Regions from separate parts of the Exiguobacterium sp. s191 genome, predicted to be linked through region 2. Evidence: riboswitches for the same ligand, from Rfam matches in the RefSeq annotation. Region 2 holds a riboswitch; each other region holds the start of a gene.

What was found. Region 2 has a riboswitch for S-adenosylmethionine ahead of KNQ09_RS13200 (2,3-diketo-5-methylthiopentyl-1-phosphate enolase). Riboswitches for the same ligand answer to the same signal wherever they lie in the genome.
Region 1: it holds a riboswitch for S-adenosylmethionine, as region 2 does, so the genes downstream of both, KNQ09_RS11220 (alpha/beta hydrolase) here and KNQ09_RS13200 (2,3-diketo-5-methylthiopentyl-1-phosphate enolase) in region 2, are expected to answer to the same signal.
Region 3: it holds a riboswitch for S-adenosylmethionine, as region 2 does, so the genes downstream of both, KNQ09_RS14145 (LLM class flavin-dependent oxidoreductase) here and KNQ09_RS13200 (2,3-diketo-5-methylthiopentyl-1-phosphate enolase) in region 2, are expected to answer to the same signal.

What each region holds. Positions count from the first base shown of each region.
Region 1 covers NZ_JACSNC010000001.1:2,146,830-2,156,579, forward strand. The annotation lists gene KNQ09_RS11205 (MetQ/NlpA family ABC transporter substrate-binding protein) at 1-407, opposite strand, end outside; gene KNQ09_RS11210 (methionine ABC transporter permease) at 427-1,077, opposite strand; gene KNQ09_RS11215 (methionine ABC transporter ATP-binding protein) at 1,067-2,095, opposite strand; SAM riboswitch class I at 2,182-2,285, opposite strand; SAM riboswitch class I at 2,535-2,636, shown strand; gene KNQ09_RS11220 (alpha/beta hydrolase) at 2,704-3,462, shown strand; gene KNQ09_RS11225 (thymidine kinase) at 3,535-4,149, opposite strand; gene KNQ09_RS11230 (DedA family protein) at 4,333-4,983, shown strand; gene KNQ09_RS11235 (type B 50S ribosomal protein L31) at 5,020-5,265, opposite strand; gene rho (transcription termination factor Rho) at 5,357-6,730, opposite strand; gene KNQ09_RS11245 (C40 family peptidase) at 7,086-7,763, shown strand; gene KNQ09_RS11250 (SDR family NAD(P)-dependent oxidoreductase) at 7,835-8,602, shown strand; gene glpX (class II fructose-bisphosphatase) at 8,876-9,750, opposite strand, start outside.
Region 2 covers NZ_JACSNC010000002.1:300,376-310,125, reverse strand. The annotation lists gene mtnA (S-methyl-5-thioribose-1-phosphate isomerase) at 1-751, opposite strand, end outside; gene mtnK (S-methyl-5-thioribose kinase) at 748-1,914, opposite strand; SAM riboswitch class I at 1,993-2,096, opposite strand; SAM riboswitch class I at 2,302-2,403, shown strand; gene KNQ09_RS13200 (2,3-diketo-5-methylthiopentyl-1-phosphate enolase) at 2,474-3,664, shown strand; gene KNQ09_RS13195 (2-hydroxy-3-keto-5-methylthiopentenyl-1-phosphate phosphatase) at 3,661-4,320, shown strand; gene KNQ09_RS13190 (methylthioribulose 1-phosphate dehydratase) at 4,317-4,937, shown strand; gene KNQ09_RS13185 (1,2-dihydroxy-3-keto-5-methylthiopentene dioxygenase) at 4,954-5,490, shown strand; gene KNQ09_RS13180 (arsinothricin resistance N-acetyltransferase ArsN1 family A) at 5,615-6,103, shown strand; gene KNQ09_RS13175 (MBL fold metallo-hydrolase) at 6,164-6,919, shown strand; gene KNQ09_RS13170 (pentapeptide repeat-containing protein) at 6,987-7,625, opposite strand; gene KNQ09_RS13165 (Y-family DNA polymerase) at 7,802-9,124, shown strand; gene KNQ09_RS13160 (YolD-like family protein) at 9,108-9,437, shown strand; gene KNQ09_RS13155 (ZIP family metal transporter) at 9,489-9,750, shown strand, end outside.
Region 3 covers NZ_JACSNC010000003.1:160,397-170,146, forward strand. The annotation lists gene KNQ09_RS14120 (ABC-F family ATP-binding cassette domain-containing protein) at 1-524, shown strand, start outside; gene KNQ09_RS14125 (NUDIX domain-containing protein) at 590-973, shown strand; gene KNQ09_RS14130 (PhoX family protein) at 1,088-2,968, shown strand; gene KNQ09_RS14135 (SRPBCC family protein) at 3,008-3,475, opposite strand; gene KNQ09_RS14140 (ATP-grasp domain-containing protein) at 3,552-4,499, opposite strand; gene KNQ09_RS14145 (LLM class flavin-dependent oxidoreductase) at 4,496-5,554, opposite strand; SAM riboswitch class I at 5,629-5,731, opposite strand; gene KNQ09_RS14150 (DUF975 family protein) at 5,844-6,482, opposite strand; gene KNQ09_RS14155 (DUF2325 domain-containing protein) at 6,546-7,811, opposite strand; gene KNQ09_RS14160 (DUF817 domain-containing protein) at 7,902-8,687, opposite strand; gene KNQ09_RS14165 (YczE/YyaS/YitT family protein) at 8,840-9,505, shown strand; gene KNQ09_RS14170 (MarR family winged helix-turn-helix transcriptional regulator) at 9,660-9,750, shown strand, end outside.

The DNA.
Region 1 (9,750 bases), on a different contig from region 2:
ATGTTCGTCGCTTCGTTCGGAACGGCGATTTTTCCGCCATTTGGAATGTCTTTGACATCCTTGTATTTATCTGAGTAGATCCCCATCGGTGCGATGACAGTCGTCGCAATCGGCGATAGCTTCAAGTTATGTTCTTTCTTGAAAGCGTTGAAGTAGGAAATCGTCTGGAAAGCATTGGCGTCGATCTCACCCTCAGCCAGTGCCATGTTCGGCTGGACATAATCGGAGAACTTGACGAGCTCGATTTTGATGCCTTCCTTCTCTGCTTTTTTCGCGACATAATCCCAAACTTGTGTGTCGGAACCGCTGACACCGAGCTTGATCGTCTTTTCGTCTTCTCCTGATGCTGCGCACCCGGCAAATAAAATCGTCGTGAGTGTTGCTCCAATTGCTACTGCTTTTTTCATGGCTGAATCGCTCCCTTGATTAATGTCTTCTAATTTTTCGTGCGACGATGTTGCCTGTCGTCTGTAAGCCTTGGACTAAGATGACGAGAATCCCGACCGTGATGATCATGACTTTCGTGTCGAATCGTTGATAACCATAGGTGATCGCTAAGTCACCGAGACCACCGCCTCCAATCGCACCTGCCATCGCTGACGCCCCGATCAAGCCGACCGTCGCGATCGTTAAGTTCAGGATGAGTGAACCGAGTGCTTCCGGCAGAAGGAAGCGGAAAATCGTTTGAAACGGTGTCGCGCCCATCGCTTCTGCTGCTTCAAGAACGCCTTTATCGACTTCGAGTAAAGAACTCTCGATCAGACGCGCCATGTACGGTGCAGCGTAAAAGACGAGCGGGACGATGGCGGCTTCTGTTCCGATCGATGTCTGAACGATCAAGCGCGTCAACGGGATGATCGCGACGAGTAAGATGATGAACGGAATCGAGCGGAAAATATTGACGATACTGTTGAAGAACGTGAACAGCGGGACATTTTCAAGCAATGCTCCTTTTCGCGTGACGACAAGCAGGATCCCGAGTGGTAAGCCGATCAAGGTCGAGAATAAGAGCGAAACGGATACCATCGTCATCGTCTGCAAAAATGCTGTCCAGATATCACTGTAATTAACTAGCATGAGCAAGTACCTCCTCGACCGTCACCTGTGCCTGATCGATGTAGTGTAACGCTCGTTTCACTTCAGCCTGCTCACCAATCAACTCGACGAGTAAGGTGCCGAACGGCGTATCCTGCAACTCCGTGATGCTACCGTGCAAGATGTTGACATCGACGTCAAAGCGTTTTGCGACTTGTGATAAGAGCGGCTGCCCGGTGTGATGTCCGAGGAAATGAATCTTATAGATCGGATTCGCATTCCGCGACTCGATCAACTGGCGAATCGATGCTGGAATCTCGTCGTGCATGACGGAGCGAACGAAGTTTCGTGCCGTCTCGGTCTTCGGATTCGAAAAGACGTCGAAGACCGTTCCTGACTCAATCAACTTTCCAGCTTCGATGACGGCGACGCGGTCGCAAATCTCCCGAATGACGCCCATCTCGTGGGTGATCAAGAGAATCGTGATCCCGTACTCCGCATTGATCCGTTTTAATAACTGGAGAATATGATGGGTCGTTTGGGGATCGAGTGCTGACGTCGCTTCGTCACATAAGAGGACGGAAGGTTGCGTCGCGAGTGCCCGGGCGATACCAACGCGCTGTTTCTGCCCACCGGACAATTGATCCGGATAATGATCTGCCTTGTCCGCGAGATCGACGAATTCGAGTAACTCCGTCACCCGGCGGCGAATTTCGTCTTTCTTGACGCCTGCGAGAACGAGTGGTTTTGCAACGTTCGTAAAGACCGTATTCGCATTCAATAGATTGAAGTGCTGAAAGATCATCCCGATCCGTTGTTTTGCTTGACGCAATTTTTTCGGAGACAGTTGCGTTAAATCTTCCCCATCGACCGTCACCGTTCCTGACGTCGGTCGTTCTAACAGATTGACACAGCGGAGCAGTGAACTTTTTCCGGCACCGCTAAAGCCGATGACACCAAAGATTTCGCCTTTTTCGATCGTCAGGTCGACACCGTCGAGTGCTGCAATCGTCTGATCTTTCGTGACGTACGTTTTCTTGACTTGATGAAATGCGATCATTCCGTTTTCCCCCTTCATTCAACAAAAAAGGTCCCTTCTTGAGAAACAAGAAGAGACCTGGATCCGCACAGTGGCAGAATCCACTCTACTCATCTCTCAGACATCTGTCTGATGGAATTGGCACAGTGCTCATAATGAGTCTGTTGCCGAGGTTTCGTAGGGCCAGTCCCTCCACCTCTCTGGATAAGTATTGCGGTATGAAATTCGTATGTGTGTTGTTGCGTTGTTGCTTATGTCGTAAAACTAATTTTTACATTACGGGTCGAAACTTTAAAAGTCAACCAACTTTGCAAAAATAATCCATTTGGCGCATATCGACGGATGAACAAGTTATGAGTTAGCTTACTCAACGGATCATGATTCGTCAAGAAAGATTTGACAAGTCATTTTTGGTCGTGCTACCATCGTTTCAATGATTATTCCGACAATTCCAATATGATATTTATCAAGAGTGAACGAGAGACCTGGCTCTATGACTTCACGGCAACCTGCAATCTGTAAGGTGCTCCGACCAGCAAAGCGCGGCTTTGGATGATACGGTGAAAAACTCGTGGGCGTCCAAGCAGTGACGTCGACGAGTTTTTTTCATGAATGGAGGAAAAATAGTAATGATGAACTATCCTGTATTGACTGGTGCTGAAGCGTTTTATTTTCAAGGGGGATCGATCGGCATTCTAATCTGTCATGGTTTTAACGCCACACCGCAAAGTGTCCGCGACGTCGGTGAGGCATTCGCTGCTGAAGGTTTTACCGTCTATGCCCCGCGCTTACGTGGACATGGAACGAATGTCCGCGAGTTTGAACAATCGACTGCTCGATGTTGGAAGCAAAGCCTGAAAGACGGCTATGAACGTTTACAAGAAACATGCGATCAAGTCTTCGTCATCGGTCAATCGATGGGTGCGACGCTTGCACTGTCACTCGCCGCTGACGGCATTCCGTTCGCCGGCATTATTACGATCAATGCCGCACTCTCCGTTCCATCCTATGAAGCACTTTCGTTCGAGGACGGTCCAGAGTATTTACCAGAAGGGGCACCGGACATCAAACGGTCTGCTTTCGAAATCATCTATGACCTCGTTCCAAGTCGTTGTGCGTTCGAACTCGTCCGTCTGATGGATGAGACGAAAGGACGCCTCGGATCGATCCTTCTGCCGACATTAATTCTCTACTCGGCGACCGATCACGTCGTCCCGCCGTCGAGCTCGGATTATCTGCATCAGCACATCGGAACGAATGATAAACGAAGCTACTGTTTACTGAACTCGTACCACGTCGCGACCCTCGATCATGATCAGGATTTGATCGTTCGTGAGACGATCCGTTTTATCGAACGCTCAAGCCGGTTCTCACAGGAAACGGGATAATAAAAAAACAGCTATTCACTTAGAAGCGAATAGCTGTTACATCAAAGGACGACCGCGACCGGTTCGTCTTTTTTAATTTTCTTGGTGCTGCACCGATTGGAGCGGCTTCGGTTTTCCAGGCACCTCATGGCAATGGCGGCACCGTGGCTCATATGATTCTGAAGCGCCAACTAGGATGATCGGATCATCGTAGTTCGCTGGTTTTCCATCAATCAACCGTTGTGTCCGGGAAGCCGGATCACCACATGAAAGACAGATGGCTTGTAGCTTCGTTACGAATTCTGCGCGCGCCAGTAATTCCGGCATCTTGCCAAATGGCTCTGCCCGGAAATCTTGATCAAGGCCTGCACAAATGACGCGTTTTCCGTCTTGTGCAAGTGCTTCGATGACTTGTACGATCTCATCATCAAAGAATTGAACTTCATCGATTCCAACGATTTGTGTTTCCTCTGCTACTGCTGCGTAGAGATCACGACTCGTCGCCATCGGAATCGCCACGACGGAGTTGCCGATATGAGAGACGACATGCTCTTCATGGTACCGGTCGTCGATTGCCGGCTTGAATACTTGAACGGGCAGTTTGCCGTACTGCGCCCGTCTGACACGACGAATCAACTCTTCCGATTTCCCGGAAAACATACTGCCACAAATTACTTCGATCCAGCCGTACTGATTTATTACATGCATCATCGTCCGACACCGTCCTCTAAAAATAGTCACTTTAACGAGTATAGCCCGAAACGGTATCGAGAAAAAGGGTTGACTTCCGGAAATCAAAATTCATTTTTTCTTTACCTAGAATTTTTGTCCTTTCATTCCAACCGTCCCCTATTTCCTGTACACTGAAGAAGAAGACTCTCACGAAAGAAGGTGTCCCCGATTCATCATCTCTTACATGACATCCTGCACCAATATGGTGCCCTTGGTCTCTCCGTCCTTCTCGCAGGTGGTATCGTGGGATTGCCGGTTCCTGATGAGACCCTGCTCGTCCTGTCCGGTTTTTGGATGCATCAAGGCAATCTACCACTCGTCGGTACGATTCTCGCCGCTTACGCCGGCAGTTGTATCGGGATGACGATCAGCTATTTACTCGGATTAAAACTCGGTATGCCACTACTACACCGCGTCGGACCGAAAATGCGTATCTCAGAAAAACATATTCTTTCCGCTGAAGCCGGATTTCGTCGTTACGGAAAATCGGTCCTAATCATCGGTTACTACATACCTGGTCTCCGCCAACTCTCTGCCTTTTTTGCAGGTGTCTCGAAAATGCCGTTTCGCGTGTTTGCGAGTTATGCGTATACAGGTGCGTTGATTTGGATCAGCGTGTTCTTAGGCGCCGGCTACTTTGTCGGTCGTCATCTCTCGTTCCACAAAGTCGTGGACTATATCTTGGCACATCCGGAAGTCATGCCGTATTTAATCGGGATTGCCGGTGGAATCGCCTTCTCCTTCGTCTTGAAGACGTATCTCGCGTATCGTTCACAATTCAGTCTATACAAAAACAGCCTGCTTCCATAATGGAGGCAGGCTGTTTTTTTAAGAACCGACAAGTGATTACTTGCGGCCGTATTTTTTGTTGAAGCGATCGACACGACCATCTGCCGCGTTGAACTTTTGACGACCTGTGTAGAATGGGTGCGAGTCTGAAGACACATCCACACGGATGAGTGGGTACTCGTTACCATCTTCCCAAGTGATCGTTTCGTTCGAAGAACGAGTAGAACCGCTTAAGAATTTGTACTCAGTCGTTGAATCCATAAATACTACTTTGTTGTAGTTAGGGTGAATTCCTTGTTTCATGGTTGATTTCTCTCCTTCCGCCCTGGTTCATTTGCTGAGCCAGAGTAAGTTACCTTCCTATACTAAACGATTTTTTTACGCGTCGCAATAGTTATTTTTCCGTCGTCGTTTCCTTCTTGACGGTACGCGGTTTAGCCGGTGCGCGTCGGACCGTCTTCTTCTTTTCTTTCTCGAGTTCAACGAAAAATTCTTCATTATTTTTCGTATCGCGAATCTTACGCAGGAACGTATCGACGAACTCGTTCGACTCATTCATCGTCCGGCGAATCGTCCAAAGCGCATCGAGTTGCTCTTTCGGAAGCAACAGTTCTTCCTTCCGTGTACCGGACTTCCGAATGTCGATCGCTGGGAAGATTCGACGTTCTGATAACTTACGATCGAGATGCAACTCCATGTTACCCGTCCCTTTGAACTCCTCATAGATGACGTCATCCATGCGTGATCCTGTCTCAACGAGTGCTGTCGCAAGAATCGTTAAACTACCACCGTGTTCGATGTTTCGCGCTGCCCCAAAGAACCGTTTTGGCTTATGGAACGCAGCCGGGTCAATTCCCCCTGAGAGCGTCCGACCGCTTTGCGGTACCGTTAAGTTATAGGCCCGTGTTAGACGTGTGATCGAATCCATCAAGATGACGACATCCTTCTTGTGTTCGACGAGTCGCATCGCCCGCTCGAGGACAAGCTCAGAAATCCGGACGTGGTTGTCTGGTGTTTCGTCAAACGTCGAGCTGACAACATCTGCTCCCGGAACCGAGCGCTCAATATCTGTTACTTCCTCAGGTCGCTCATCAATCAAGAGAATGATCAGTTCGACATCCGGATGATTCTCCTGAATCGAGTTTGCGATTTCTTTGAGGAGTGATGTCTTCCCTGCTTTTGGTGGTGCGACGATCAAACCACGTTGACCAAACCCAACCGGTGCGATCATATCCATGACACGCACAGATAGATGGCGTGGTTCTGTCTCAAGTCGCATTAGACGATCCGGATAGATCGGTGTCAGTGCCGGGAAGAATAAACGGTTACGGGCAGTATCCGGTGCTTCACCGTTGACGGCTTCCACGCTAAGTAATCCTTGGAACCGTTCGTTTTCCTTCGGTGGACGGACTTTACCTGTGACGACATCACCATTACGTAGATTAAAGCGCCGGATTTGAGATGCTGCGATATAAATATCTTCAGAGGATTGGGAATAATTGATAGGACGAAGGAAGCCAAAGCCACCATCGTTTTGCATTTGTGGGTTGCCAGGGATGACTTCGAGTACCCCTTCGAGGAAATAAAGACCAGTCGATTCAGCCTGTGCTTTTAAAATCTTGAACATCAACTCGCGTTTACGGGCTTCCCGGTATTGTGGGACATTCTTCGTCTTTGCGATTTCATAGAGTTCTTTTAATGTCAGTTGGCTCAATTGAGCCAGTGTATAGGAACGTTCTGGTTTATCTTTTTTATCAGTTGTTGGCATGTTCTTCACCTATTCTTTATAAATTCAACTGCATTCAGCATACTTCCATACATACATCAGGAGGTATGTAATTTTATTCGTGAACTAAAGGTATCATATTTTTTTGAATTCGTCGTTAACAATCCTCTGCGTTTCTTACTTTGTAATATTCAAGGATATTATTTCAGTTATGTTACAAAAGCATCTGTTTTGTCTTCTAACTGAAAAAACGTTTTCAAGTGTGCTCGTGCTAAGATATTCCTGCAGACAAAATTCTTACACAGTTGTAAGGTAGACTGCTTAACCAAACACTTAATGATTTCATCATATAACTTACGGACGCAACACACTACATTTAAACGGAGGAATTCTTAACATGAAACGTTTTCTAGCATCGATCGCGACGGCAGCCTTAGTGGTTTCAGGTTTTACATCAGTGGGTACAGGTAAAGTTGAAGCAGCGACAGTCACGAAAGTCAAGATCACGGACAACGGTCTTCGTGTTCGGACAGCACCTTCTACGAAAGCAAGCATCGTTGGGAAAGTCAACGCTGGTCAAGTCTTTACATACAAAGGCAAATCAGGCAGCTGGACAAAAATCTCATACGGCGGTAAAACACGCTATGTCTACTCACAGTACACAAAGACATACAAATCATCTTCTAGCGCTAAAAAATCAACAAGCTCTTCTTCTAAACGGACGAAAATCCTGAACGAAGCAGCAAAACATAAAGGTACACCTTATGTATGGGGTGGAACAACGACTCGTGGATTCGACTGCTCTGGTTTCACAAGCTACGTGTACAAGAAAGCGGCTGGCAAAACATTGCCACGTACGTCTTCTTCACAATATTCTTCTTCTAAGAAAGTCAGCGTTTCAAAAGTACAACCAGGAGATCTTGTCTTCTTCTCACACGGTAGCGGCATTCAGCACGTTGGGATCGCAACAAGCAAGTCAAGCATGGTCAACTCAGAAACAGGTGGCGTTAAATACTCAAGCTTCAAATCAGGGTACTGGGGTTCACGCCTTGTCGGCGCAGGATCTTACCTTTAATTCATCATCTCAAAGCGGTTGAGCATTGGCTCGATCGCTTTTTTTCATCTCATTCATAAGGAGGAAATAGGATGCATGTCTTAATTACAGGTGCTTCAAGAGGTCTCGGTCGTGAATTCGCTTATCTCCATGCTCGTCAAGGGGATCACGTTCTGCTCGTCGGACGTGATGCTACGGCACTCTTCGAAACGAAATTCCATGTCGAGCGACTCGGTGGAACAGCAACCGTCTTCCCTTACGATTTAACGCAGTATACGCATCGATTGGCACTGTTTCGGGCAACGGAACAGATTCCGGTCGATTGCGTCATCAATAACGCTGGAATTGGTGTCTTCGGTTCTTTCCTTGAGACCTCGTTTAAAGATGAGTCCAATATGATTGCCTTGAACATCGAGGCATTAACACATGTGACGAAGGTCTATGCCTCACGGATGAAAGAACAGGGAATCAAAGGACGTATCGTCCATCTCGCATCAACGGCTGCATTCGAAGGCGGTCCATGGCTCAGTGTCTACTACGCGACGAAAGCCTATGTCCTTCATTTCTCGGAAGGCTTGACGGAAGAGCTCGCACCAGACGGGATTCAAGTGAGCGTCGTCTGTCCGGGTGCGACACATACCGGATTTGAATCGGCAGCAAACCTCGAACAATCACGCTTGTTCTTGCGACCTGGTGTCATGGATGCCCCGACAGTCGCGCGTATCGCCTACCGCGGCTATATGAAGGGAAAAACGTTCATCGTGCCTGGCTTCGGGAATGCCTGGTATATCTTTTCGACGCGTTTTCTACCGCGTCGGTACGTCACCCGACAAGCAGGAGAAGTCCAGCGTCCGCGGTAATCGTCAAATAATGATTTATTTATCACTCAACGTTCATATCCTCCCTTTCCTCAGGCGGGAGGTAAGCCGCGACATCTCGCAACTTGTGCGAAATGCCGGGTCTTCCCTTCCCCTGACGGAAACGTTAGCACGTTTCCTTTTCCTGTAGGAGTTTAGGATGAACGTCTTGTTTCCTAGAAACATATCAAAAAAGAGTTGGCGTTCCGGAAATCATCCGCAACGCCAACTCTTTTTATGTGGATCCAGACGTCCTGTTTGAGGAGTCGTCTTGTTTTACTTAATGACAAGCTTCGGTTTCTTTTTGAACGAGTGGATACCCTCAACAAAACGAACCGTTCCTGATTTCGCACGCATGACGACAGAGTGCGTCTGACCGCCTTGCGCCGTGAACTGGACACCTTTCATCAACTCGCTGTCCGTGACCCCTGTCGCAGCAAAGATACAGTCATCTCCTGCGACGAGATCATCCATCATGAGGATCTTCGACGGATCTTCGATGCCCATCTTCTTACAACGCTCGATCTCAGCCTCGTCTGCTGGTAACAAGCGTCCTTGGAGTTCACCACCGAGACATTTCAAGGCAACGGCAGCAAGAACGCCTTCCGGTGCCCCACCTGAACCGAGCAAGATATCAATCCCTGTATGCGGGAACGCCGTGTTGATCGCACCAGCAACGTCACCGTCACCGATCAAGCGAATCCGTGCCCCTGTTGCCCGAATTCGTTGAATGATTTCTTCGTGACGTTCCCGATCCAGGATCGAGACGACGACGTCTTCGATTTCTTTGTTCTTCGCCTTCGCGACGGCTGCGATGTTTTCTTCGATCGTCGCATCCAGACTGATATGACCCGCCGCTTCCGGACCAACTGCGATCTTATCCATGTACATGTCCGGTGCATGGAGTAAATCTCCTGCATCCGCGACCGCGAGGACAGCAAGTGCGCCCCATGTTCCTTTTGCGACGATGTTCGTTCCTTCAAGCGGATCGACAGCGACGTCGAGTCGTGGTCCATACCCATTTCCTAGCTTTTCCCCAATGTAAAGCATCGGTGCTTCATCCATCTCGCCTTCCCCGATGACGACGGTTCCTTTCATCGGAATCGTATCGAAGACGTCACGCATTGCGCTTGTTGCCGCATCATCCGCTT
Region 2 (9,750 bases):
ACGTCCCGATTTTATTCGCGGTATCTCCGTTTCGTGTAATGCGGTCGGCACCGACGATGATCGCATCGATCTGTTTTTCTTTCAGCGTATGGGCGACCATGTTGTCCGTAATTAACGTGACATCGATGCCGGCACGTTGCAGCTCCCATGTCGTCAATCGTGCTCCCTGCAGTAACGGTCGCGTCTCACTCGCAAAAACGGATAATTCGATGCCGCGTTCTTTTGCGATGTAGAACGGCGCAAGTGCCGTTCCATAAGCAGCGGTCGCAATCGATCCAGCATTACAAATCGTTAGGATCCGGTCGCCTGACTGGAACAATTCCAGTGCATGAATCCCGATTTGACGTGACGTCTGCGCATCCTGGTCGTATAAGGCGACCGTCCGTTTTTCCAACCGTTCGCGAATCTCTTCTACCGACGTCCCGTCTTGAATGATTGGATTCAATTGATCGAGGACATTTCGCAAGTTGACGGCCGTCGGTCGTGTCGCGAGTAACGTCGCCGATGTCTCAAGCAAGGCTTGCTTGTAGACCGGAAGCGCCGCTTCAAAGCGGTACGCTTCTTGAACGAGCACGAATCCACCGAATAAGCTGATCGCAGGTGCGCCCCGGACACGTAGTTGTTTAATCGCCTCAACCGCTTGCGCGAGATCAGCAATGACTTCATAGTGCTCTTCTTGCGGTAGACGTGTCTGATCGAGAATCGTCAAGACACGATCTTCGTAACGGATACTTTGAACGAATGTAGTCATCGGCTGAGTTCCTCCGTTACGTCAAAGTTTCGTAAATCATCGAATGTCCGGCATTCTGTACGGCGTTTGATTAACGCCGCTCCTAGACGAAGAGCGTGACGTTTCCGCTCTAAGCGTTCCGTCGTTGAATCGATTGATTCTAAATCAGCGACCGGTGCAAGACCAATCGTCCGCCGAATCAATTCGCAACCAGCAAAGCCAAGGGCATCCTGCAAGATCGTGCTCAGTACATCATCGACGAGTCCTGATGCCTGGAACGGTTCGACGGCTTCCCGTTCCCATAAGGCACGGAACGTTGAAGCGAACGTCAGCCAGAACGTATCGATATCCTTGATTCGGGCGTCACGTCGTGTAGGGTAATCCGGATATGCCGCGAAGAATAGATGCGCAATGAACTGTCCGACATCGAATCCGAATGGACCATAAAAGGCGAATTCTGGATCGATGACTTTCGTTTCCGTCGCCGAGGCGAAGATGCTTCCTGTATGTAGATCGCCGTGCAGCAATGCATCTCCTTTCGTGATGAAGAGCGCTTCGAGTTTTGCGACTTCGCGTTTTAACTCATCGTCTGCCCATAGACGTGCCACCTCTTCTTCGAGTCCGGCTTCAATCTCGTTCGTCTCCGCGTCATGAAACGGATCCGTGAAGATTAATTTTTCCGTGATGTCGCACAAGTCTGGATTGTAGTACGTTCGGGCGACACGTTTCTTTTCAACCGGACCAAGCGCAAAGTCCGATGTATGGAATAACGTCCGAGCGAGATAAGAACCGATATGTTCCGCAAGCAACGGATACTGTTCACCTGCGAGTAAACCGCTTCGAACGATCGTCAGATGTGAAAGATCTTCCATGACCGTATACGCCTCTTCATGACTAGCATGAAAGACACGCGGTACGAACGGCACGGCATGCCGTGCGAATTCACGGAGTGCGGATTGCTCGATCCACGCTCGTTCGAGCGATAACGGCCAGCTCTCCCCGACGACCTTCGCATATGGTAATGCTTGTTTTAGAATCAATCGATGTTCACCCTCTCGAATTCGGAAAACGAGGTTGAGGTTCCCGTCGCCAATCTCTTCTGCTTCGACGGCTCCATCGCCGATCAGTCCTAGTGTCCGAACACGATCAATCGCGTCCTGTTCTGTAAATGCTTTATATGTCATCTCAGTTTCCCCCTATGTGATACACGAAAAAGCGCCTCTTTTCGTCATCGAAAAGAGGCGCAGAAAAGTCACTGCGTCCTCTTATCTCTCAGACAAAACGTCTGTTGGATGTAGCACCGTGCCCAGTGGTCGGTTGCTGCGGCGTCATCGGGCCAATTCCCTCTGCCAACTCGCGATAAGAGTCGTATGTAGTTGTCGTGTGTGATATTGATTTGAATCTTACGCAATCGACTTCCTCGCTGTCAAATCGAAATCAAGCAGAAACGGATATCATTTTTATGCCATCTATAGAAATAGTATTTTCAAAAAAATAAATTTTCTAAAAATAGTTTGACAAGTGGCGATTCTCATGTAAAAATTGCAATTAGATTTCACAATTTCATCCAATTCTTATCAAGAGCAGACGGAGGGACAAGCCCTACGATGTCGCAGCAACCGACCTTTTGGCACGGTGCTAATTCTTGCAGCTACTAAGCTGACAGATAAGAGTCCACGTTCGAATCATTCATGGTCTCTTGTCGCTGACGAGAGACCATTTTTTTGTTGAAGGAGGAAAGACATGGCTTATATCACTGCTACTTATCAATTGACTGCCCGTGATCGACTCGAGCAACGCGCTGAACAACTCGCGCTTGGTCTGACAGTCGGTTCTTGGACGGAACTGAATCATCTCGAACAACAACAACTCGCCTCGTTCAAAGGGGAAGTCGTACATACCGAAGAGCGCGATGGCAAAGGATATATCACGATTCGTTACCCGGAACATAACGTATCGCGCGACTTTTCTGCGATTCTGACGACCATCTTCGGGAAACTCTCACTCGACGGTGAAATCAAATTAACGGAATTGCTACTACCCGATACATTTACGTCGGACTTTCCAGGTGCGAAATTCGGGATCGAAGGGGTCCGTTCCTTGATCGGTGTCGAAGATCGCCCATTATTAATGAGCATCTTCAAAGGAGTCATCGGACGCGATTTATCGTTCCTTCGTGATCAACTCGAAGGACAACTCGCTGGTGGGATTGATCTCGTCAAAGACGATGAGATCCTATACGACAATCCATTGACACCGACGATTGATCGGGCACGGATCGGACGTGAGGTCATCGATGCTCACTTCCAACGGACCGGTAAACGTGCGTTGTATGCGATCACACTCAGCGGTCCTGTCTTTACGCTCAAGGATCAAGCCAAGCGATTGATTGATGCTGGAGCGACTGCTTTCTTGCTGAATACCTTCACATACGGACTCGATGTCTTACGCGAACTGGCAAGTGATCCGGAAATCAACGTTCCGCTCTTCAATCATCCGGCATATAGCGGTGCGTTGATCGCTAGCCCGAATCACGGAGTCGCAGCCCCTGTCTTACTCGGCACATTACCGCGTGCTGCTGGAGCAGACTTGACGCTATTCCCGTCTCCTTATGGCAATGTCGCTTTACCAAAGGATGTCGCTCGTGGCATCGCGGTCGAAGCGACCCGTCTCGGGCAGACGAAATCGATCTTCCCGGTTCCTTCAGCCGGTATTCATCCTGGACTCGTCGCTCAACTCGTACGAGACTTCGGGATCGATTCCGTCATCAACGCCGGTGGCGGCGTACATGGTCATCCGCAAGGTGCTGCGGCTGGCGTCATTGCTTTCCGTCAGGCACTCGATGCGGCACTCGCAAATGAATCCCTATCGACGGCAGCATCGCGTCATGAAGAATTACGAATTGCCCTCGACGCTTGGGGGATCAAGTCATGACCGTACGGATTCTTTGTGACTTCGATGGGACGGTGACGACGCAAGATAACATCATCGCACTCATGCAGGCATTTGCGCCAGCGAGTGACTTCGAACCGTTGAAACGCGGTGTACTCGACCGGACGTTATCGATTCAGAGTGGTGTCGGGCAAATGTTCGCACTTCTGCCGTCTGACGGAAAAACAGCCTATCTTGACTTTTTGTTGGAGCGTGCAGTCATTCGCGACGGATTTTCGGAGTTACTGCAGTACAGTCGTCGTCAAGGCATCGATTTTTCGATCGTCAGCGGTGGAATGGACTTTTTCGTCGAACCGATCTTAGCGCCCTTCCTCGACCAAGAACAGATTTACTGTAACGTCGCTGATTTCAGTGGTCCATTCGTACATATCGATTGGCCAAACGCCTGCGATGCCCATTGTACGAACGGGTGCGGCTGTTGTAAAACGTCCGTTGCCCGGACACTACGTAAAGACGGTGACGTCATCATCGTCATCGGCGACTCGGTGACGGACTTCGAACTCGCAAAACAAGCGGATCGTGTCTATGCCCGTGATTATCTGATCACGTTGTGTGAAGAGAACGATATCGCCTATACACCGTTTGAGACGTTCCACGATATCGTTCATGATTTAACACGAGCGGAGGTGACAACATGACATTCATGCGACGGTATGAAGAGCTACGCGCCATCAAACAAGAGCTTGCGGCGCGCGATTGGTTCCCTGGTACGAGTGGCAATCTCGCCATCCGGACATCCGGTGTCCCGGTTGAATTCCTTGTGACGGCAAGCGGAAAAGATAAACGGCAGACAACTCCTGACGACTTTGTTCATGTCGATGCGACCGGTCAATTGATCGGTGAGCAATCCGGGCGTCCTTCTGCTGAGACATTGCTCCATGTCGAAGTGTTCAATCGAACGGACGCCGGTTGTTCCCTGCATGTCCATACGATTGCGAACAATGTGATTTCGGAACTCTATGGCGATCAAGGCAGTATCACCTTTTCCGGTCAAGAAATCATCAAGGCACTCGGACACTGGGAAGAGGATGCGACGGTCACGGTACCGATCATTCCGAATCATGCGGACATCCCGACGCTTGCCGCTGCTTTTGCACCGCATGTCACAGCAGACAGTGGTGCCGTCCTGATCCGCAATCACGGGATCACGGTCTGGGCACCGACCGCCTTTGAAGCAAAGAAACACCTCGAAGCCTTCGAGTTTTTATTCAATTACACGTTGACGTTGCAATCATGCCGTCAATCCATTCATTAAAAGGAGGAATCATCTCATGGCAACAGTCTTATTCCAAGAAACAAACACACGGTATACGGATCAAACGGAAGTCGCTGACTTCCTTGCGTCACGCGGCGTTCTTTACGAACAGTGGGACGTTTCGAAACTTCCAGCGCCTCTCGTTGAAAACTTCACACTGACGGATGCAGACAAACAAACGATTCTCGATACGTTCGCTCCAGAAATCAAAGACGTATCAGAACGTCGTGGGTATCAGACAGCTGATATCATCTCACTTTCGGATACGACACCGAACCTTGATGAGTTACTCGTCAACTTCCAGAAAGAACATCACCATACGGATGATGAAGTTCGTTTCATCGTTAGCGGTCATGGCGTCTTCGCGATCAAAGACGAAGAAGTCGGCTACTATAACATCGAACTCAATCCTGGTGATTTGATTTCCGTTCCTGTTAACACACGCCACTACTTTACGCTTCAAGACGATCGTAAAGTAGTTGCTGTTCGGATCTTCGTCACGACAGACGGCTGGGTTCCGATTTACGAGAATGAGACGTCAACGGTCTCTTAAAATCGATAAAAGCGCTGATTTCCTTTATATGAAGGGAATCGGCGCTTTTCTTATCGCACAAACATATCACTACATTGACACGTAACCGATATAATGAAGGAAAAGCGATGAGGAAGTGAGCGTCATGCATATTCGTCCCGTAACGGAACACGACTTACCAGCGATTCTCGCCATCTATAACGAAGGCATTGAAGATCGGATCGCAACGCTTGAGACCGACCAAAAGGACTTATCCTTCATGACCCAGTGGTATGCGGAACGCACCGATCGATATGCCGGTTATGTCGCTGAAGATGACACAGGTGTACTCGGCTTCATTTCCCTCGATCCGTATAATCCGCGTCCTGTCTACGCATCCGTCGGTGAGATTTCGGTTTATATCACCCGGACACATCGTGGACAAGGGATTGGCACACGTTTGCTCGAAACGATTGAACAACATGCCCGTGATCATCAGATGCATAAGCTGATCCTCTTTACCTTCCCATTCAATAAAATCGGACAAAAACTCTATATCCGCTCCGGGTTCCGGATCGTCGGAACGTTTAAGGAGCAAGGACAGTTGAACGGTGAATATGTCGACGTCATGGCGATGGAGAAACGCTTGCGATAGGATTCATTGAATGCCAGACAGGGAATAGTCAATCCGAGTCATTGAGAGAGGATGAACCTAATGGATATTCAACAAATTCGTAATGCAACACTCGTTGTCACGTATGCCAATCAAGTCTTACTGATTGATCCGTTCCTCGGCGAAAAAGGCAGCTTGCCTCCCTTCGGTCAAACACCAAATGCCGTCGCCAATCCACTCGTCGACTTACCGGTCGATGTCAACACACTGCTCGATCCTGACGCGATCTTCGTCACGCATCTGCACGCTGATCATTTCGATGATGCTGCAAAACAACTTTTACCCAAGCATTTGCCACTCTATGCGCAGCAAGAAGAAGACGCGCAGCACATCCGAGAAGCCGGCTTCACGAACGTTTCTTCCTTCGATTCCGGTGTAACGATCGGTGATATCCAAGTCCATCGAACAGGTGGACAGCATGGTGTCGGTGAAATCGGCGAACGGATGGGACGTGTGTCTGGGCTCGTCCTCACCCATCCGGACGAACCGACACTTTATATCGCAGGTGATACGATCTGGTGTGACGAGGTCGCGCATGCGATCGAACAACATACGCCCGATATCATCGTCGTCAACAGTGGCGCCGCCCAGTTCTTGACCGGAGAGCCGATCACGATGTCACAGCGTGATCTCCTTGCCGTACACGAAGCGGCGGCGGAAGCGACGATCATCGTCTCGCACCTCGAGTCCGTCAACCACTGTCTTTTGCGACGTGATATGATTGCTGACTTTTTAACTGCTTTCCATCTCTCTGCCCATTTCCTGATTCCGGAGGATGGCGAAACGATGTCATTTTAAGAACAGTAACTTTCATTAAAAAGAAGTCCTTGTTTCGAATATCCATCGAAACAAGGACTTCTTTTTGTTATGGGATGACGAGACCTAACAAACGAGCAAAGGCAACTGCTTGCTCTTCCGTAATGACAGCACCTGGTAAAAATCGCGGATCGATCGTAATACCAGAGAGCTCCGTCTGCCGGAGGTCGAGACCTTTTAACGGCGTTTCAATCCATTGACTATCCGTAAGCCGGACCGCTTCGAGTTTCCACTGGGTCGGTTTCACTTCGAAGAACTGTGCTTCTTTCATCGTCGTTTCGCTCCAGTGTTGGTGACGGACCGTACTGCGAATGAACTGTGCGTAATCCGCAAGTCCTTCCTGAATCGTCACATGGTCCAGCGTACAATCTTCGAACTGAACACCCGTCATCCGGCATCCGACGAAGGACACGCGGTGAAAACGAGTTTCTTGGAAGTGACATCCCGTTAAGTCACATTGCTCAAAACGGATATCTTCGAACGAACCACGGTCAAAGGTGAGATTCGCGAACGAGACATTTTGAAAACACACTTGATAGGCATCGATGCGTTCTGTCAGTTCACTCGGCATCGACTCTTTCTCATAACGCGCTCCTTTTAGATACGGGTCATCGATTTCGACTTGATCGAACGTCTCTGGTTGAAGCGTTTTCGGTAATTCTGGTAAACGGATAATGGTCTCTTTCAATGAAGGTTCCCCCTTTTTTCTCTCCCTTAGTGTATCAAACTCCTTTTATATGAGGGAAAATCGTTCAAATTCCCCTTTTTTCAACAGTTTTTATTTTGAGACACTTTGAGACCATGCTATAGTCAAAGAAAATTAAAATAAGAACATACGTTCTTTTATGTAAAGGAGTGATTCAAATGTTTCCTTCCGTCGTTTTACCACAAGATAAACGGATTTTTTGCGTCGACAGTGTGTCCTTCTACGCCAGCTGTGAATGCCAGTATCGCAATCTCCCCCCCTTGACGACACGCCTGGCGGTCGTCTCCGATTTAAAACGAAGCGGGTCCGTCATTCTCGCTGCCACCCCTGCCTTAAAAGCACTTGGAATCAAGACAGCCGGTCGATTATATGAAATCGAGCAATTGCCATACGCTGTTCGTCGTACGATTCGACTTGTCGAACCACGTATGCTCGCTTATATGAAGACGTCGATTCGTGTCCTGGATGTCCTGCACCAATTCGCCCCACCTGAAGCCATCCGCGTCTATTCGATTGACGAAAGTTTCATTGACATGACCGGAACCGATCGCCTATTTGGTTCTGACCTGCAAGCTGCCCTCAAAATTAAAGAAGCAATCCTGAAACAAACCGGCATCCACGTCCGCATCGGGATTGGTCCAAATAACGTCATCGCGAAATTGACGCTTGATTTAATCGGGAAAAAAGAAGGCATCGCGCGATGTGGATATGCTGATGTCGCACGACGTCTTCATGATTTTCCGATTCGAAAGATGTGGGGAGTTGGACATCGCATGGAACAACATCTGCAGATGATGGGGATTGAAACGATCGGTGATCTTGCCATGCGCCCCGTTGAAGAGTTACACGAACGCTTCGGTGTCATCGGTGCCGAACTGTGGCATCACGCTTGGGGACTCGACGCGTCACCGACACTGCTTCCCCCGCGTCATCTGTTCGAGAAAGCCCCTCAACGGACGATTGGACACGGTGTGACCTTAATGCAGGACTATTATCAGTTCGAACGCATCCGGAATGTGCTCAATGAACTGGTACAGGATGTTGCCGCACGTTGTCGCTTTTCGAATCAAGTCGGCTGGACCGTTCACATCGGTGTCCGTTATTCTCGAAACGTCGTCCGAAGTGGTTTCTCCCGTCAAGTACGGTTGCCTTATCCGACATCCGATGAACGCATCATTTTGCGTCACGTCTTACAATTATTCGAACCGAATTGGCTCGACGGAGAACCTGTTCGTTTTTTATCCGTCGCAGTGGGGCATTTGACTGCCGATCAAGGCACCTTACAGTTGTCTTTGTTCGAGGATAATGCGCGGCTCTGGAAACGGCGACGGTTATTAAAAGCAATGGATGTCGTCAACCTTCGCTACGGAAAAGGAACGATTCGCCTCGCTGTCTCGTTTCTTGATACGAGTGTCGCCAAACGTCGCCTTCGTTTTGTCGGCGGTCATCCGGGAGGTGATCTTCATGACAGCGTATCGTGATCGGGGAAATTTAAAATGGATTCCTTTTCTCATGCCGGAACATTTGCAACTGCTGCGGGAATACTATGTCCAGATGCATCAGCTCGACTTGCCTGAAATTGATGAACAGTTGCAAGAATCATGGCACTTTCTGCTTCAAGAAGCTTTAATAGAAGGAAACGAACTTGAAATCACGTATTATAAGGAAAGTAGCTACGTGACGGTCGTCGGTTTCGTCGAACGACTAGAACCCGAACGTTCCGTTCTCTTTCTGCGCGGACGTGAAGTCATTGAAATTCCCTTCACACGAATCGTCCGGATCGAAAACGGGTAAGCTCTCATACAGATGGATGCTTTAAATCGTCCCCGGAAAGAAGGAATAGTCATGTTGGATTGGTTTACTTCCCTCCCCGTCGTCGTGCAAGCATTGCTTGCCGGAATGATGACGTGGGGGTTAACCGCACTTGGTGCGGCACTCGTCTTCGTCTTTACGACGATTGAAAAACGCGTCATGAACATGATGCTCGGTTTTGCCGCCGGCGTCATGATTGCCGCGTCGTTTTGGTCGCTGCTTGCTCCTGCGATCGAGTTCACGGAGCAGGATGGAGGAATCGCCTGGATTCCTGCTGCCATCGGTTTTCTCGCTG
Region 3 (9,750 bases), on a different contig from region 2:
GTGAGATGGAACCGGACAGCGGTACGTTCAAATGGGGCGTCACGACTTCGCAGTCGTACTTGCCAAAAGATAACTCGGAATTCTTCGAAGGCTCGGATAAGACGATCCTCGATTGGCTCCGTCAGTATTCGCCGGCAGATGAGAGCGATACGTTCCTCCGTGGATTCCTCGGTCGGATGCTCTTCTCAGGAGAAGAAGTCATGAAAAAAGCATCTGTCTTATCTGGGGGCGAAAAAGTCCGTTGTATGCTTTCAAAAGCGATGCTCAGCGGTGCTAACGTTCTCGTACTCGACGATCCAACGAACCACTTGGATCTCGAATCGATCACAGCACTCAACGATGGCTTGATCGCTTATAAAGGTGCGATGCTCTTCAGCTCGCATGACCATCAGTTCGTCGAAACAATCGCAAACCGCATCATCGAGTTAACGCCGAACGGTATCGTCGATAAAGAAACGACATACGATGAGTACTTGAACAATGATACGATCCAACAGCAATTAACAGCGTTATACGCACAATGATGTCAAAAGAGACCGGAACTGTCGTTTCGGTCTCTTTTTTGAATATATTAAAGGAGGAATACGATATGCGACATCGCGTATGTGCTGCATTGATCGAGGAGCAACAAATCCTAATGGTCGAATTACACACGCCTTCCCGGACGTTCTGGACGTTACCGGGCGGAGGTGTCGAGAGTGGGGAAACCAAAGAACAAGCCGTCATGCGGGAAGTGTTAGAAGAGACACATCTTCACGTTACAATCGAACGACAACTCTACGAGATTTCAATCGATCAGGGAATCGAGACATGTTTTCTCGTTCAACGTCCCTCAGGTAGTTCTTCTGCACCTCGACTCGGGATTGATCCCGAACTTCCGCTTAATCAACAGGAATTACGAACCGTCCGTTTCCGACCACTAAAGGACCTTCAAGATGATCCACAGATTGCTCGTTTGCTGACCTTACTGTAAAGGAAAGATTAACTAACTGAGATATAACTGACCAGGTTTTTTTACACCCTCTACATAATCGACTGATTAAATGAAAATGTAGCAACAACACAAACTCATTTGGGGGAAACAAAAATGAAACGAACACTCATGGTTGGTCTATCAGCAGCGGTCTTGTCATCAAGTATGGTCCCGATGTTCGCGGATGCCCATAGCTCTTCTCATACAACACGCAACATCAAGAAGGTCGAATTCTTGTCGATGGAAGCACCGACGAAAATCGATCAGATGGTAAAAACTTATACAGAAGCAAAAGTCAAAGTCACCTATACGAACGGCAAAACGGAAGTGAAGCCGTTGAACTATAATCAATTATTCCTGTCGCAAGATAAAATCGTCGAAAACAAAGGCGAGATGATTGCAGCAGGTACACCGATCGATGCTAAAGGAAATCCGATCATCGACCGCAGTGTACCGGACAAACCGGAAGCCTTCGTCTCAGATGCACCAGACTCGAATAGTCTGCTTGAAGTGCACGGAAAAAAATACATGGTCTCTCACTTCGAGTATGACTCGATCGACAATGCTGGTAATGAAGTCAAGGGACTTCCAGCATCGATGACATTAACGGAAGTCGTACAAGATAAAAAGACAGGAAAACTTGCTGTCAAAAAAGCCAGCAAGATTGATTTTGAAAACGTCAATGGACTCTGGACACCATGTAACGGTTCGACGACACCATGGGGAACGCACCTTGGGTCAGAGGAATATGAACCAGATGCTCGTGCGTTTGAGTCAGACAAAACGTCAGCTGCTTATAAAGAAGTAAATGCCTTCGCTGAGCGCTATTTCGGAACGACCGAAAAAGCGAATCCTTACTTCTACGGGTATACGCCTGAAATCTCGGTCGACCGGAAAGGAAAAGCGACAGCAGTGAAACACTACAGCACAGGTCGTTTCTCGCACGAGATGATGCAGATTCTACCGGATCAAAAGACCGCGATCTTTGGTGACGACGGCAATAACACAATGATGTTCATGTATGTCGCAGATAAAAAGCGCGATTTCTCAAAAGGAACACTTTACGCGGCTAAGTTCAAACAAACACGCGCAACGGAAGGCGGAGCTGGTGATCTCGAATGGATCAAGCTCGGTCATGCTTCCGATAAAGAAGTCAAACGCTTGATTGATAAAGGAACGAAGTTCAGCCACATCTTCGAGACAGCCGATGCGCCAACTCCTGGCTTCAAAGCAGTCAAAACAGCTGCTAGCAAAAAAGTCGAATACTTGAAGCTCAAGCCTGGTAAGGAAAAAGAAGCGGCTTTCCTTGAATCACGTCGTTATGGTGCGTTGCTTGGCGCAACATCAGAATTCAACAAGATGGAAGGCATCACGGTCAACGAGCAAGACAAAAAAGCCTACATCGCCTTGTCTTATGTGTCAGGCAGTACCGAAAAACAAGAAGGTGCTGTCCAAGACGACATCCAGCTTGAAAAACGCGAATCGGGTGCGACATTCGAAATCGATCTTGGTCGTGCAAAAGGCATCGACAGCCGTTACGTACCAACGAATATGCAAGCACTCGTCATTGGTGAAGATTTGAAGAAGCCGGATTCTTACGGCAACACAGCGAATCCGGATCTCGTCGCGAATCCAGATAACCTTGCTTACTCCGCGACATCTGATACGCTCTTCATCGGTGAAGACAGCTCCTTGCACACGAACAATTTCGTTTGGGCTTATAACCTGAAGACGAAAAAGTTATCACGTATCCTTTCGGTTCCAGTCGGAGCGGAAGCAACTGGCCTTCGTTCACTCGATCATGTTGGGAAGTATAGCTACCTCCTAAGTAACTATCAACATCCCGGTGAGTCATTGACTGACAAACAAATCACCGCGGTCGATCCAAAAGCGCTCGAACAAGCGATGAAAGACGGCATCGGAATTCAAAAAACAGGTGGTGTCGGTTACCTCTCTGGTTTACCGAGTGGTCACAAATCATATACGCATCGATAAGATGCTAAAACGGATTCCCAGGCACAGGAATCCGTTTTTTCATGCGTTGTTCTTCTTCTGTTTTGCTGCTTCTTCTTCAACACGCTGCAGCAGCCCGTGAACAATTTTTTCGTTCTCCCGCTCTCCTCCAAGCGACAACAAACTCTTTCCAACAAAGTTTGCTCCCTCGTTTTTTCCCGTATAGATCAATAGACAGCGATCAGGTCCGAGCGGTTTGAGTGTAAAGGTCATCTCGATCTTGAATATTTTAGCCAACGTGAATCCGATCGTATTTTGTTTGAAGTCGGGTTCGTTCGTATAAGCTAAATCGGTCACGATATAGGTTTCAAGTCGATTACCCTGCATGTATGTTTGACGATACGTCGAACCGACGACACCCGGTTTTCGTTCAATCACCTCGTGCTGGACGACGTTTGGAATCAAACGCTGCAATCGCGTGTGATCAAACAAGTGCCATGCTTCCTCAATCGGAATATCGAGCTGTCGTTCTTCTCTCCACGTAATCATAGATCCGCCCCCTTTTCTATAGAAATACCCTGTCATCCGGTCTTGTAACGTCCGGTGACAGGGCGAGAGCAGATTCTTATTTTACTGTGCTTGTTTCAAGGGCTGCACCGAGGAACTTCGCTAGTTCGAGCATACCGTAGCGTCCTGCAGCTGCCTCGGCATCCGAATTATAGTTCGTATTCGTATTGACGTCATACGTATAGATCGTACCTGACGCATCCTTAATGAACTCGATGCCTGCGACCGCGATTTGGTTCGCTTGGAGGAATGCTTCATACTTTTGGATGATCGGGTCATTGAAACCTTCAACGATTTGGAACTTCATCGGCGTTTGCGGTGCTTCTTCTCCGACTGGGCAGAACAAGTCGTCGATCACACATGCATCTGCTGGGCAAAGCTCAAAACCTTCTGACGTATCGACTCGAACCGCGTAGACAAACTTTCCACCCACGAACTCACAACGCGTGATGTACGGTTCTGGTGCTTGAATATACTCTTGAATCAACGTGATGCCATCGACTGGTTCGTCGAATGTCGGACCATCGAGATAAGCTTCAAGTGCTTCAATCGAATGGAATAACTGGACACCGAGACCTTTCCCTGCACGGTTGTGTTTCGTGATGAATGACGAAACACCGATCTCTTTTGCTGCTTGCACGATTTGATCACGTCCGACGGCAGCCGTCGTCTTCGGTACACGAATCCCAGCCTTACGCAACGCCGTATATTGATTGACTTTGCTGACTTCAAGACGGAGCGCACGCGTTCCGTTAAAGACGGTCCGGTCATGCTCTTCTAACCAAGCGAGGACCCCTTCCGTCAACTCCGGCGCGTAACGATGTCCCCGCGTATGCGAAGAAGCACTCATCCGGCTGTAAAAGACGCCTTCTGGCGGCAGTTCATCCAGCGGAACGATTCCTTCATTCAAGTGCCACTGTTCATACGGTAATTCGAGTTCTTCGAGACGTTTGATGAGATGGTCCGTCCATTCTTGGTTTTCGTGGAGAATATGAATTTTTGTCATGATTGTTGACCTACCTTTCGTTTCGCTTCGACCAGTGGCATTACGTCACGAGCAAAGCGTTCCATTTCTTCAAGTTGTGGTGAGAATTGTAACAAAAGTAACGTGACACCGACGGCTTCGAACGCTAGAATCCGTTCAGCGATTTGTTCTGGTGTCCCGATTAAATTCGGACGTAGACCACGGTTCGAGACAGAATAATCATTCCGCTCGACCTGTTGCTCCAGTTGCGATTTACTAATGAAATCCTGATAACCGGCATAACCGGCGCTGTCTTCCTTGACGTCCGTGATCCGTTGCCATTCAAGAAGTGCTTCTTCTTCCGTATCCCGACAAATGATGTAGGCAGCAAGACCGAAGCTTTCGAGCGGCTTTTGTCCCGTCGCTTCCCGGCGTACTTTCATATCGTCGATTTTATGGGCTACTTCTTCAACAGTGCCCCCGTGCATGACATAAGCGTCACAGTGTTCGACGATCGTTCGCTTTCCAGCTTCACTCTCTCCACCAGCGTAGAGCTTGATCCCCGGACGCTGGACTGGCTTCGGATGGAGTTCTGCTTGCTCGATCGTGTAGTGATGACCGGAGAAGCTATACGGTGACGTATCTGCCCATAGTCCCTTCATGACCGTGACGAACTCTTCCGTCCGAGCATAGCGTTCATCGTGCGCTGTGAAGATACCGTTGTATTGTTTCGCTTCCTCTGCCCACCACGCTGAGACGACGTTGAGCGTAAAGCGTCCACCACTCAACTGATCGATGTTTGCCGCCATCTTCGCCGTCGTCGCTGGATTATGGAACCCGGGACGAACCGCTGTCATGATCTCTAAGCGTTCCGTCGTTGCAGCAATCGCTGCTGCCGTCGTCCATGCCTCAAGACTCGGTTCCTTAATGCCTTTGATATCGTTCAAGTTCAGTTCCGCGATCAACGTCGTCGAGAAGCCGATCCGTTCTGCTGTTTGTGCGACTTGTTTCGCATAATCGAATGTCGGTGGCATCTGTTCATCCTCGACGTTACGTAACCATCCCCCAAAAATCGGTAACCAAAAACCATACTCCACTCCATCGTCCCCCTTATCATAAAAAAACGCTCTTTTCGAAGTTCGAAAAGAGCGACGGTATCTTGTCCTGTCCGCTCTTATCTTCGGAAGGTATCCCTTCCTGGAAGTAGCACCTTCCGCCACGGCGGGGTTGCTGAAGTGTCTTCGGGCCAGTCCCTCGACTTCTCTAGATAAGATGTGTTGCATTCATCGTACAAAATTCACTGAACTAAAGCAACCATTAAACCGTCTTTTCCAATCGGAATTATTTCGAGCATAAAAAATCCCGACATCGTGTCGGGATTCGGGATTAATATGGTGCGACGAAATCTGATGTTGGCTCTGGCGCCTGTTCACCACGAACACGATCATAGAATTTTGCCATCGTGACGCTGAAGTATGGTCCAACCCATAAGACAGCAAGACCAAGTGTAACAATCACAAGTAATGCCCAACCAATGAATGATAGGAAGAGTAAGAATGCTTCCATTTTATGACCATCCATGAGTTGACGTGAACGCGTGATTGCCTCGAGAATACCGACTGATGGTTCATCTCGAAGGATGTAGAACGTCAACAAGTAAGAGAACGACTTGATGATCCCTGGAATGATCAAGAGTAAGGTCCATAGGAATAAGAAGACCGCTTGCACAATCGACACGCCGATGACTTTACCGAAGATTTTATACGGTTCGAACAAATCAGCTACTTTGACTTCTTCATTGCGTGCGAACGACATCGCGACCCACGTCCAACCCGCTGCGATTGGGATCAATAAAATCGAAAGAATGATGCTGACCGCACTCATCGCATTTAGATCTTCGTTAGGATCTGGTCCGATGAACGTCGGAACGCTCTGGATGATAGAAAAAAGTACGAACATGAGGATGGCAAATCCCCAACGACCGCTGAGCGACTCCTTCGCTGCTTTTTTTAATTGAGATGACATGAGTAAGGTCCTCCTTGAAAAATAAGTTCTCACCTTACTTTACGGTCGAATTCTTCTAATGTTTCACTCTTTTTTCAATAATTTCCCGTCTCTTTGCTGGTTGAGCCAGGCACGCTCAAGCTGTCGTTCACACGCCGTGTATAACGAGCGTCGACCGTCGAGCCGTTCCATCGCGAATGGAATACCATGCTTTTTCGCCTGCGCGATGACATGTGCACTCGCTGCATGAGAAACGCGACTCGTTACGACGACGATCGCGTCCGTCTTTTTGGCGAGACAGGCAATCTTTTTCGCGGACTGTGCGTCCCCTGCCAGATGAATCAATTCGATCCCCGTCGGCGCAAAGAACTCACGATAGACAGCGGTCTGTTGTTCGTTTCCGACAATGACGAGACGCATTCCTGTGAAGCGCGTGAAATCAAGCGGTGTCTTATCAACGAAATCCATCAATTGTCCGGGTACAGCTGTCGTCACGATCGGTTCAATCGTTCGCTCTTTTGGCATACGGACGCGACGCTGCGCTTTTTTAGCTTTCGGCACCGGTTGTCGTTTCATTTTTCGTGCATACCGATTTGACTTTTTTGTTGTCACAGATGCCTTCACTACCGGTTGCTCTACTTCTGATCGGCGGTTAGATGATGCGTTGACGATCGGCTCTTCATACGTGAACGGATGCTTCCAAGCAATCGTCAGTGTATCCTTCCGTTCCCGCCACATGACGAGATCGACGAGTTGACCTGCTTCTAGTCGGAAATAGCGCATGTCTTCTACCGGTACGACATAATAGAACGATCTGCCCGACTCATCTTGCAGTGGACCATTCACCGTTTCCTCAATGATTCCATGTGCCTTGACGATTGCTTGTTCAAACACGACACGTTCCGGATTCTCTCTCATTCGCTCCGTCGAGACGACGGCTTCAACACGGCACATCGTTTTTTGATCATCCTGACGATCGATACGGACCCGGACTTCCATGCCGTGCTCGAGATTCCAATCGCGGACGTCTCGTTCTGAAATATGACTGCCGGACCATTCTAGTAAAGTACCGCCTTTTAAACCCCGCTGAAACGTATAGGCATAACGTTGCTTGCGTACTGGCTCGACAGGTACTTGCGATGGTATTACGATGGTCTGCTTCTCTAGCTCCACTACTTCGTCAATGACCGGTGTTTCTTGAACGTCGCGCGGTGCATAATACGCTGACATCTTGACCCATTCGTCGATTCCGTTCACTTCGTCGAGCCAGAGTTGCCAATCTTCATACCGCTCCACGACCGCTAATTTCATCTGTACCAATTCAGTTGCTCGTTCCAACACCTGTTGCATCATCCGTAACCACTTCCTTTGCGTTTTTTTCACTATAGCAACGAAAAAACGCGGAAGTAGTTCAAAAAAATAACCGGGTTATTTTTTTATTTAGGTGCGTTGCTGAATTTCCACAGCCGGATCCTGACGCTTATATTTCGCGACGATGACGATCAAAACCGTGATGATCACAAGTAGGAACCAAGAAGATAATTTTCCAAGATCAACGACTGCCCAGCCTCCTTCTTGATGCGGATAGACCCAGCCTTTAAAGAACGTCACGATATTCTCTGCGATCCAAATGAAAAAGGCGATCAGTAAAAAGGACAGGACGAGCGGCATCCGGTAAATCGTCTGCTCGATCGTAAAATAAACCCATGACTTATAGAAAACGAGGACGACGAGAACCATCAATAGCCAGCGTGCATCGAAGATCCAGTGGTGGGTGAAGAAGTTGAGATAGACGAGACTGCCGACGCTGATCGCAAGCCACGGGGGAGGAAATGCTATGAATCGCAAATGAAATCGCCGAAAAGCCTGGCAGACATAACTCGCGACGCTTGCGTACATGAATCCTGCATACAATGGAACACCAGCCACTTTCGTCAAAGCTTCTTCCGGATAACTCCAAGACCCGACGTTCACTTTGAACAGTTCAAGTGCTAGACCGATGACGTGAAACAATAAGATCAGTTTGAATTCCTCCATCGTTTCATAACGTGTGACGAGTAAGACGATTTGGACGAGAATACACCATAGCAACAGGAGATCATATCGAGCAACCATTTCAGTAGGAAGATAACGTGAAAGAGCAAGTGCTGCGAAAATCATCACGGGAAAGACGCAACAGATGGCTTCTATATATGTAAAACGAATCAGGTGCCGGATCGCTTTCATTCGGTCATCTCCTTTTTTCTTCAGTATACGGGTCTCAATCCTCCTTCCCCTCCTTCTTAAGATGGAAAAAACGGAAAATTTCGTCTTTCTTCTTCCACTTTCCTCATGATACAGTTAACGAATCAATTATTTTAAGAAATGAGGTGCCAGACATGACGCGTCATCGCGCTTCCTGGTTGTTACGCGCTACGTTAAAGTGGGGACTCTTCCTGCTTGGTTTATTTTTACTCGCTCTTGGCTCATCGATGATGATCACGGCTGAACTCGGTGTCTCGACGTGGGATGTATTGCATCTTGGTCTCCAAAAGAAGACGCCACTATCCGTCGGAACGATCATCTTACTTGTTGGTCTATTACTCGTTTTCGTTAAGTACGCATTAGACCGCGTCACACCGCAAATCGGAACGCTCGTCAACGCGATTTTCGTCGGTGTCTTCATGAATCTTGTGCTTGGTTCTCATCTCTTACCCTCTTTTGAATCGATCTGGTTGAATACGCTCTGGCTGATTTTCGGTATCTTCATCATTGGGATGGGCGCTGGTCTGTATGTCGCTGTCGGATACGGGGCTGGTCCACGTGATGGGTTAACGCTGACACTTGCAGAGCGCTTCGGAACGTCGATTCGTCTGATGCGGACGATCATGGAAGTCACGGCATGCGGCATCGGTTGGTTGCTTGGGGGACCTGTTTTCTTCGGTACGATCCTCTCGATTTTCCTGATTGGACCGTTTCTGCAATTTTGGTTGTTTTATTTCCGCCGGATCATTGCAGCGATTGATGCAAAAGGAATTCCAGCGTCTGAACGCCAAATTAGCTAAGTCGCCTGACTCGATATCATTCTGCGTGAATGATATCTTTTTTTATGTCAGAAGCAGATAAGTTGCGCCATCAAAATAAACACGTTATATTCGTTTACATATCAATCTTTGATACGTCAAAGGTTTCTTCGAACGAAGGGAAGGATGTGATGGATTGAGTATTTCCTGCACCGAAAAAGGACGTTTGATCTATGCACTCGTCTCCGTCAATAAGACGATTGCTCAAAAATTCGATCTCTGTACGG